3 regions of the Demetria terragena DSM 11295 genome follow, and region 2 is predicted to be linked to each of the others. Evidence: riboswitches for the same ligand, from Rfam matches in the RefSeq annotation. Region 2 holds a riboswitch; each other region holds the start of a gene.
What was found. A riboswitch is a leader RNA that binds a small molecule or an ion and turns the genes downstream of it on or off. The one in region 2 is predicted to bind thiamine pyrophosphate.
Positions count from the first base shown of each region.

Region 1 (3,272 bases), 260 kb from region 2:
CGCTGTGACCACGGCGATGCCTTCCACTCCGGCATCTCTCAGGCGGGGCGCCCGGGTTGCGTCAATCCCGCCGATCGCCACCGATGGAAGCGGTGTGGCGGTGGCGACGGCTCGAATACCCTCAGGCCCCAACGCATCTCGTCCGGTGTCCTTTGTCCTGGTCGGCCACGCCGGGCCAATCCCCAGATAGTCGACCACGCCTTCGGCTTCAGCGATTCGAGCTTGCTCAGTGGTGTGAGCGGACAGACCAAGCCAACGGTCCGGCCCGATGAGGTCGCGTGCCTGCGCCGCAGGCATATCGGTCTGCCCCACGTGGACGCCCGCTGCGCCAGAGGGTTCAACCAGGTGGACTCGGTCATCGATCAGCAGCGGAACATCTGACCCAGCAAGGGCATCCACGAGCTGGATCGCGAGGTCGAGCACGACCTCATCAGTTGCCGTGGGCTCGCGCAGCTGGACGATGCTGACGCCTCCCTCGACCGCAGCCACAACGGTCGACACCAGGCGATCACGCCCGGTGTGGGCGCTGCTCGTGACGAGGTAGATCGACAGGTCCAATGGAGGACGGCCGCTCATGCCAACCTCACGCGTTCGGCGAGGGTGTCGGGTTCGAGAAGCGAAAGTTCATCGAGCAGATTCATCGCGAATGAGCCTGGGCCGCGGGCGTTTTCGGCGGCGAGGTCGGCCGCGACAGTCAAGGTCGCTGTCGCCGCCACGGCAGCCAGCAGGTAGTCATCTTCGACTCCCGCGAAGGCCGCCATCAGGGCTCCCAAGGCGCACCCGACGCCGGTCACCTTGGTCATCCACGGGTGACCATTGCGGACGCGTACAAGCCGGTCGTGATGAACCAGGTGGTCAACCTCCCCCGACACGGCAACCACCGGCCCGCCAAGCGAAAGCTGCCGCGCTGGCAGCGCTGCTTGCTCTGGGGAGTCGATGGCGTCGACCCCACGTCCGCCGCTCCCACCCGCGACGGCCATGATCTCGCTGGCGTTACCCCTGATGACCGCAGGCGGCTCGAGTTGGATGAGTTCCGGTACTAGGCCGGTGCGCCAGGACAGACCACCGACTGCAACCGGGTCCAGGACCCAGGGCGTACCCGCATCGGCAGCCGTGGTGACTGCCACCTTCATGGCCGCAATGGTGCTGTCCTGTGGGGTGCCCAGATTGATGAGTACGCCATCGGCTACCGCTGCAAATTCGCCAGCCTCGCGGGGATTGTCCACCATCGCTGGCGCCGCGCCCGCCGCGAGCAAGACGTTGGCGGTCCACCCCATCACGACATTGTTGGTGAGGCACTGCACTAACGGGGAGCGCTCACGCAACCGGTGCAGCGTGTTCCCGACCGCGGCCGCATCGATCGCGGCATGGGTGGGTGAACTGATGTCAGACATGACGTCCCTATCGCTAGAACAACCTAGATCAGGTGCAACGGGTGTCATCTCAGCCACCTCCTGTCGGTGGCACCCCGCGTCGACATCCACCATAACGCCCGAGCACTGTCACACGACAGCGGAGTTCATGAGCCAGTGCCGACCGGAGTTAGCCGGGCTTGGCGTCTCCAGCGCTTGGAAAGTAAAGCGACTCGCTCGTGGAAACTCTCTCGACGATGGCGAGGAACGCCAGCGATGCAGGAGACTGCATCTGATCACGCTTGATGAGGTTGATTGGGCGCTTGTACGCAGGCTGGATCGGGCGCACAACAAGAGCGGATTCGTCGCACACCGGGCTCCACCACAGCGCGTAGCCGATCCCTGCAGCAACCATGGGAATGAGGTCAAATGGCGTCCCCAGGACCACGCCGATCTGGGGTTCGATGCCTCTCTGCCCGAGTTCCGTCTCCAGCCACCGACGAGACGAGGAAAGGTCGCGGTGCAGTGTCACGAGGTCCTTGTGGGCAAGCTCGCCGATGTCGATGGGCTCATCCCCGCCCGCCGAACCAGGCGGGAGGAGTGCCACAAGATGTTGCGATCCCACGTAGCGAGCAGACAGTCCAACGATGCTAGGAGCCGTGACTGTGAGCCCGAGGTCGTAGTGTCCGTTGCGGACCCGATCGCTGATCAGCCGATCATCGTTCTCCAAGTGGACGCGCACCGCCACTGAGGGGTATTCCATTCGGAAGTTGACGATGTGCTCGTTGAGCCAGCTCATCGCCAGGGCCGGGACTGTGCCGATGTCAATCTCGCCACCGCGCAACCCCAACGTGTCCCGGACACTCTCGCGGGCAACATCGAAATCTCCCATGACCTGCCGGGCTGGCCCGATCAAGGAACGACCGGCGGCCGTCGGGGTCAGGCCGGTCGGCGTTCGCACGAACAGAGCGCCGCCCAGTTCCTTCTCCAGACCCTTCACCGCCACAGAAATCGTCGGTTGAGAGACATGGACCGCGTCGGCAGCAGCCGAGGACGATCCAGTGTCGACGACGGCGAGAAAATACTCGAGACTGCGCCTATCCAAAGGAACCCCTATAACTATTTATAATCGATACTATTAAAAGATATCACTCGATTCTATAACAGAACTCCTGTACCGTCAACAAGATCCAAGTCGAAGGCGATTCATGTCCCGCAACTCTCTGCTAGCAATGTCTGATCAGCCTGCCCCCCTCGCCGGCGATTCCTATGGCGGTAATGCTGCACGGACTCCGAACATCGATGAACCATTCGTCGACATGGGAGCCGACCCATATCAGAACACGAGCCGTGCTGCAGACCCGAACCACGCATCTGTGCTGGAAAGGATGCGTAGCGAGTTGCGCACCACCTGTGGTCCAGTAAAGGTTGACTCCCGAATCCGCTCCGAACAGCGCCTCCGCGTAGCCGACTTCGGAGATGTCGAGGCTGTACTGAAACGTCCCCTGATGGCGCACTCACCCATATCTGAGTCGTAAACGCATCAAGGCAGCAAGGATATTGAACCCGTCCACCAAAGAAGATCTCACCTCACAAAGGCGTGAAACGCTATGGCTACAGCTCAAACCAGCCCACCGGAGACAGACTCGGGTCAATCGAAAATGGTCCGCAAGGCGGCGATCGGCTCCGCAGTCGGAACCACTATCGAAGCGTATGACTTCCAAATCTATGGAGTCGCCTCGGCGCTGGTCTTCAGCAGTGTGTTTTTCTCCGATGTTTCCAGCAGTTTAGGCGTGGTCTTCTCTTTTGCCACGTTGAGTGTCGGATTCCTCGCCAGACCTTTCGGCGCGATCATCTTCGGACATTTCGGTGACCGCGTCGGCCGAAAAGCACTCCTTGTCACCGCGCTTATGGGAGCGG
Region 1 is NZ_AQXW01000003.1:182,583-185,854, reverse strand. It holds gene thiE (thiamine phosphate synthase) at 1-576, opposite strand, end outside; gene thiM (hydroxyethylthiazole kinase) at 573-1,394, opposite strand; TPP riboswitch at 1,382-1,481, opposite strand; gene F562_RS0102750 (LysR family transcriptional regulator) at 1,543-2,457, opposite strand; gene F562_RS0102740 (MFS transporter) at 3,014-3,272, shown strand, end outside.
Region 1: another riboswitch for thiamine pyrophosphate. It lies ahead of thiM (hydroxyethylthiazole kinase); the one in region 2 lies ahead of F562_RS0104000 (hypothetical protein).

Region 2 (3,272 bases):
TTTCTCACCCGTCCACTTCTGCAGACGGTCTTTGAGGTCGGGGGCCACCGAGTCGACATAGTCGCTGATCTGCGTCCAGGCGGAATCGCCCGACACAATCAGCTTGCTGAAGTCTTCGTTGAACACGTCGCGGATCACCCGCACGGTCATTTCGGACTCACCCTGCAGGAGGGACGGCGCGCTCGCCTTGCTGGATCCGGCCTTCTTCTGGATCTGCTCCCAGGTCTTCACCAGCCGCTCGACGTCGGCGCGCAGTTCTTCCTCGCTCGCCCCCTCGGCGGCCGTACGGACGATGACGCCACCGTCTTCGGGAACGACCTCCTTGAGGATCTTTTTCAGCCGGGAGCGCTCGGTGTCGGGCAACTTGCGAGAGATGCCGGTCATCGAACTGTTCGGCACATAGACGAGGTACCGCCCCGGCAGCGAGATCTGCGAGGTCAGCCGTGCGCCCTTGTGACCGATGGGGTCTTTGGTGACCTGCACCAGGACCGTCTCACCAGACTTGAGTGCGTTCTCGATGCGCTTGGGCTGGTTGCTTTCCATGCCCGCGGCGTCCCAGTTGACTTCGCCGGCATAGAGCACCGCGTTGCGGCCACGGCCGATGTCGACGAAGGCGGCTTCCATGCTCGGCAGCACGTTTTGGACCCGACCGAGGTAGACGTTGCCAGCCATCGAGGCCTGCTGGCTCTCGCGAGAGACATAGTGCTCGACGAGAACGTCGTCTTCCATGACGCCGATCTGGGTGCGGCCCTCGCGCTCGCGCACCACCATCGTGCGCTCGACGCTCTCCCGACGCGCCAGGAACTCAGCTTCAGTGATGACCGTACGGCGGCGGCCAGCCTCGCGGCCTTCGCGGCGACGTTGACGCTTGGCCTCCAAGCGTGTTGACCCCTTGATCGAGGTCACTTCGTCGCGCGGCTTTCGGGCTTCACGCACCTTGGTCACGGTGCCCGGCGGGTCATCAGACTCGCCTGCGCCTGAACCACCGCGACGGCGCCGACGACGCCGACGCGAGCCATTGCCCTCCCCGTCGCTATCCCCATCTGCTGACTCGCTGGAGTCGTTGTCGCCTGACCCGTCATCGGCGCTGTCCTGGGCCTCGTGGTCCCCAGCATCAGCATCCTTGCGCGTACGGCCGCGGCCGCCCCGGCGCCGACGGTTGCCGCCTTCTGCGTTCTGGTCGTCCTCGTCGGAGGACTCCGACGGCGCACCTGGTGCGGCGTCACCGCCACCATCGGTGTCTTTGGCCTTGGACGCTCTCTTGGACTTGTCGCCCTTTTTGCCCTTGGCGGCCTTCGTGTCCTTGGCCTCCTGACGACCTGCCGATCGGCCATCGGACGAGTCCTCCTTGGGAGACCCCGATGAACGGTTCTCTTGCTCAGGAAGTGGCTCGTCACGGACCGGCTCGCGAGCGGGGACTCGGGTTTGCGGGTCGGGTGCCTGGAAGATCAGCCCAAAGGCAGGCGCTGCGGCAGGTTCAGCGGTCTTCTTGTCTGATCCTGCCGAGGCAGGATCACTCTGGTCGGAAAAGTCGAGGCTCATTCGGCCCGTCCTTCTACTCAGACACGAGGGCGCCCACAGCGGGGCCTGGTTGGCCATCGCGCCCGCGTGGTGCGGGAAGCCGCAGGTGCGCGCTGGCACCGGCGGAAGTCGGCTGCTACGTCAGGGCCAGTTCGCGCTAAGCGCGTCACCGCCACAATCCCTGGCGCCGGCCGGTCCATCGTTGGCGGCCTCGCGCATGATGCGGAACGGCCACCCGCGCAGGTGTCCTGATCGCACAAAGGTGTGTCGTGTCAGGCCCGCGGTCGGGACTCAGTCGGGGCGCGCAGGCGCTGTGGTGCACTGCACGACCGTGACCCATTCTGGCACAGCCGACCGAGTGGGTCGTGCAGCAGCACGCCGATAGGCTGGCCGAGCCTTTTCGGGGTCCTCGCCACGGCGGGGTTGTCCTTACGGGAGCTCGACGCATGTCTCGGGCTGAGAGGGCGGAGACCACGGTCCGCCGACCGACCGAACCTGACCGGGTAATGCCGGCGTAGGGATGGCGTCACCTTCGCTGCGTGACGTCGAAAGGAAGTGTCATGTCGGCTGTCATCGAAAAGTCCGCCACCGCAACGAATTCCGAGGCACCACTCACGCTGACATCGGACCCACCGCGTCCGCTTGGCGGCTTCGACCAAGTGATCTTGTGGGCCAACCTGGGCATCAGCCTGTTTGGTCCTCTGACCGGCGCAGCCATCGCCGCAGCCACCGGTTCGCTGCCTCTCGCGATCGGCGCCATCCTGCTGGGCACCTTGATCGGTGGGTCCCTTCTGGCATCCTCGGCGGTCTTCGGCGCCGCAACGGGTATGCCGGCGAGCGCCCCAACGGCAACGCCGGCCCCCTACGCCGGTTGAGCCGGCGAGCGCCCCAACGCGAGCCCCCTACGCCGGTTGAGCCGGCGAGCGCCCCAACGCGAGCCCCCTACGCCGGTTGAGCCGGCGAGCGCCCCAGCGCGAGCCCCCTTACGCCGGTTGAGCCGGCGAGCGCCCCAGCGCGAGCCGTGTCGAAACCACCCAACAGCACAAGGTCTCGACAAGCTCGACCGGCGTGAGCGGGTCTCGACAAGCCCGACCGGCGTGAGCGGGTCTCGACAAGCTCGACCGGCGCAAGAAGGTCTCGACAAGCTCGACCGGCGCAAGAAGGTCTCGACAAGCCCGACCGGCGTCAGCGGGTCTCGACAAGCTCGACCGGCGTCAGGACGCTCGACCGGCGTCAGGACGCTCGACCGGCGTCAGGACGCTCGACCGGCGTCAGGGCGCTCGACCGGCGTCAGGGCGCTCGACCGGCGTTAGAGAGGGTCGGCCACGTTGCCTTCGACGAGCGGACCCTGCGCGAGGCGAGTGATCAGCGGCGGTCGGGTCGGCTCGAAACCGTCGACCAAGGCGAGCCCGCTGAGCAGGTCATCGGGGCGTACGGCCGGGACGGTGTGGCGCAGCACCAAGCGGAGTTCGGGCGCGCCGTCATCGGCCTCAACGAGCTCGGAATCCAGGACCGCGCTTCGTACGTCAAAGGTCCGCGGCCCCTTCTTCATCATGCGGGTGACCTCGACCTCAGACTCCTGGACAAAGGCGGCGAGCGCCGCTCCCAACTTCGGCTGATCCGCTGGCGCAAACCGCAGCGACCACTGGGATGCCTCTAGCCGATCGGCCAAAGCTCCCGGCTGCGCTTCTACCACCGCGACGACGTCAAGGCCGGGCGGAAGTGCCTCGTCCAGTAGTCGTTTCACCTCA
Region 2 is NZ_AQXW01000003.1:440,693-443,964, reverse strand. It holds gene F562_RS0104005 (Rne/Rng family ribonuclease) at 1-1,542, opposite strand, end outside; TPP riboswitch at 1,943-2,059, shown strand; gene F562_RS0104000 (hypothetical protein) at 2,082-2,396, shown strand; gene F562_RS0103995 (TIGR03936 family radical SAM-associated protein) at 2,831-3,272, opposite strand, start outside.

Region 3 (3,272 bases), on a different contig from region 2:
AATCGACATAGGACCGCACCCGCCAAAAGGTGTCCAGGCGAGCCAGCAGGTCGGGAGTCATCCACGAGTCGACAGGTTCGACGCGTGCGCCCGCCGCGGTCAGAGTCGCCGCGGCACGATCGACGACCGCGCGCACTTCTGCATCAGATTCCGGGCCGCATCCGGCGTCCTGCAGGAGCCCGACCCGCAGGCCGTCGATGCCGTCCCACCCGGGAGCCGAACGCGGCCCACCGGAGGAGGTCCAGTCGCGGGCGTCGTGCTGTCCGATGACCGACAGCAGCAAGGACAGGTCGTCGACCGTGCGAGCCATCGGACCGGCGCACCGACCGGGATAGGGAGTGTCCAGGGCAACGAGCCCGGACGTCGGCTTCAACGTCGGTATGCCAAGCCACGTCCCTGGGAGCCTGATCGAACCACCGATATCGCTGCCCACATGCAGCGGGCCATAACCACCCGCGGTGGCGGCGCCAGCCCCCGAACTCGAACCGCCCGTCGTCCAGGCCGGATTCAGCGGACTGCGCGTGATGCCATGCAGCGAGGAAACTCCGGACGACAGCATTCCCCAGTCGGGCATCACGGTCGAGCCGATGATGATCCCGCCCGCTGCCTCGATGCGTTCCACGATGGGCGCGTTGCGGTCGGGGATTGTCGGTGTGACACCGGCGCAACCAGCAGGCATCGGGATGCCAGCGCGGGCCACATTTTCTTTCACCGTGACGGGTACGCCGTCCAGCGCCCCGCGCGGCGTACCTTGCTCCCACCGCCGTGCGCTTTCCTGCGCGCAGGCCAGAACCCGCTCAGGGGCATCCTGGTGCCACAGTGCGTTGAGCTCAGATTCGCGCTCAGCGATCTGCTCCTGAACCGCCTGATGAGCCTGGACCGGCGTGCTGGTGCCGGAGGAGAACTCGGCGAGCAACTCGGCGGCGGATCGCCAGGCCAGCGAGTCTCGCACGGCCTACTTGACCTTGGCCTCGCCCTTGAGGGAGTCCGCCTGCAGCGCCTTAGGCGGCTTTCCAGCGGACTTGATGTAGAAGTCGGCCGCCTGCTTCTGGGCGATCGTCCGGGCTACCCCGGCGATGGCACCGGAAACAATCGCGAAGCCCACCGCTTCCTTCCATGAGATGTCCGGGTCGGCCGGATTGGTCGGCGGGCCGTTGCCGGTTGCCGCGTTCCAGGTGGAGTCGATGGCCTTCTTGGCGGCCTTCGCTCCGACCAGGCCTGCGGCAATTGCCATGACCTTCCACACTGCGTCGCCCATCGTCCGCCTTTCGTTCGAGGGCCGTGCCTGCGCATCGGCCAGTTCACCAGTTGGGGTCGAGACTTTCACAGTCTGCGGTGTACCGTCGAGGCACACGACAGGGGAGCGCTCCACGCGCTGAGAGTGCGGTCCGCCGCAGACCCTCGAACCTGACCCGGCTAGCACCGGTGGAGGAAGTCGAGCATCTCCTCGTTCGGGTCAGACCACGGCCTGAGCGAGACCCCTCTCACCGAGAGGACGCACGATCATGAGGCAGACGTTCGCGATTGCGGTGACGACCGCGCTCGTCCTGACGGGTTGCTCGGTCAGCGGCAGTGAGTCGGACCCCACGGACGGCCCGGAAACCGCAGGCGGCACCAAGACCGTCACGCTGGTCACCCACAACTCGTTCAGCGTTCCCAAGAAACTGCTGCAGGCATTCGAGAAGAAGTCTGGCTATCGGGTCAAGGTTTCCAAGAGTGGCGATGGCGGTGAAGTCGCCAACAAGTTGGTCCTCACGAAGAAGAAGCCGCTCGGCGATGTGGCCTTCGGCATCGACAACACCTACGCCACCCGGGTCGCTGGCAAGGACGTGCTGACGCCGTACGCCTCGCCCGCCATGGCACCCAGCGCTAAGGAGTTCTTGATCGAGGGCAAGGGGGCCAAGGAACTCACGCCCATCGACCACGCGAGCACCTGCGTCAACATCGACACCACCTGGTTCGCGAAGAAGAACATTGCGCCGCCGAAAACTCTGGGTGACCTGACGAAGGCCAAGTACAAGAACCTCACGGTCGTGCCCGGGGCGCCGACGAGTTCGCCTGGTCTGGCGATGCTGTTGGCCACGGTGGGCGCGTACGGCGAGTCGGGGTGGCAGGGATATTGGAAGAAGTTGGTCGCCAATGGCGTCAAGATCACCAGCGGCTGGGAAGACGCCTACAACGTCGACTTCAGTCAAGGTGACGGGAAGGGCAACCGGCCCATCGTCTGGTCCTACGACACCTCGCCGGCCTTTACCGTCAAGAACGGCAAGACCTCCAGCAGGGCGCTCCTCGACACCTGCTTCCGGCAGGTGGAGTACGCCGGAATCCTCAAGGGGGCACAGAACGTCAAGGGTGCCAAAGCGCTCATCGACTGGATGAGTGGCAAGACCTTCCAAGAGTCGCTGCCGGAGAACATGTACGTCTTCCCGGTCAACGACCAGATCACCTTGCCGAAGGACTGGGCGAACTTCGCGAAACAGTCGAGCAAGCCGATCACCGTGTCCCCGCAGAAGATTGATCAGAACCGGACAGCGTGGCTTCGGTCGTGGCAGGAGATCACCTCCCAGTGACGTGGGCTCGACGGGCGGGGTCTCGACAAGCTCGACAAGCTCGACCGGCGTTGGGGGGTCGACGGGCGTTGGGGGGTCGACCGGCGTTGGGGGGCCGGGTCGCTTTCGCCTTCGCGGCACTGATCCCGCTCGCCTTCCTGGCGGTCTTTTTCGTGCTGCCGGTGACCGGGATGCTCCTCAAAGGCCTGCGACCAGAGGGTGCTTGGGCCGTGGGCGAGGCGCTTGAGGTGTTCACCCGTCCCCGCGTGCATCGCGTGCTGTGGTTCACGGTGTGGATGGCGGCCCTGGCCACGGTGGTCACCGTGCTGATCGGGCTGCCGATGGCCTACGTCTTGCACCGGCTAGCCGTTCCGGGGCGGCGGCTGTTGCGTGCGGTCGTCGTGATGCCGTTCGTGTTGCCCACCGTGGTGGTCGGAGTGGCCTTTCGCACCCTGTTGAGCCCGTCAGGGCCGTTGGGTTTCCTAGGAATCGACGGGTCGTGGATCGCCATTCTGCTCGCGATGATCTTCTTCAACCTCGCGGTCGTGGTGCGCACCGTCGGCGGGATGTGGGAGAGCCTGGATCCGCGGGTCGAGGATGCTGCGGCGTCCCTGGGCGCCGGACCCTGGCAGGTCTTTCGGACGGTCACGCTTCCCTCGCTCGCTCCCGCCGTTCTGAGCGCGGCGAGTGTTGTATTCCTCTTCTGCTCAACCGCATTCGGCA
Region 3 is NZ_AQXW01000004.1:1,695,696-1,698,967, reverse strand. It holds gene F562_RS0112470 (amidase) at 1-952, opposite strand, end outside; gene F562_RS0112465 (DUF4235 domain-containing protein) at 956-1,258, opposite strand; TPP riboswitch at 1,348-1,451, shown strand; gene F562_RS0112460 (thiamine ABC transporter substrate-binding protein) at 1,506-2,570, shown strand; gene F562_RS0112455 (ABC transporter permease) at 2,657-3,272, shown strand, end outside.
Region 3: another riboswitch for thiamine pyrophosphate. It lies ahead of F562_RS0112460 (thiamine ABC transporter substrate-binding protein); the one in region 2 lies ahead of F562_RS0104000 (hypothetical protein).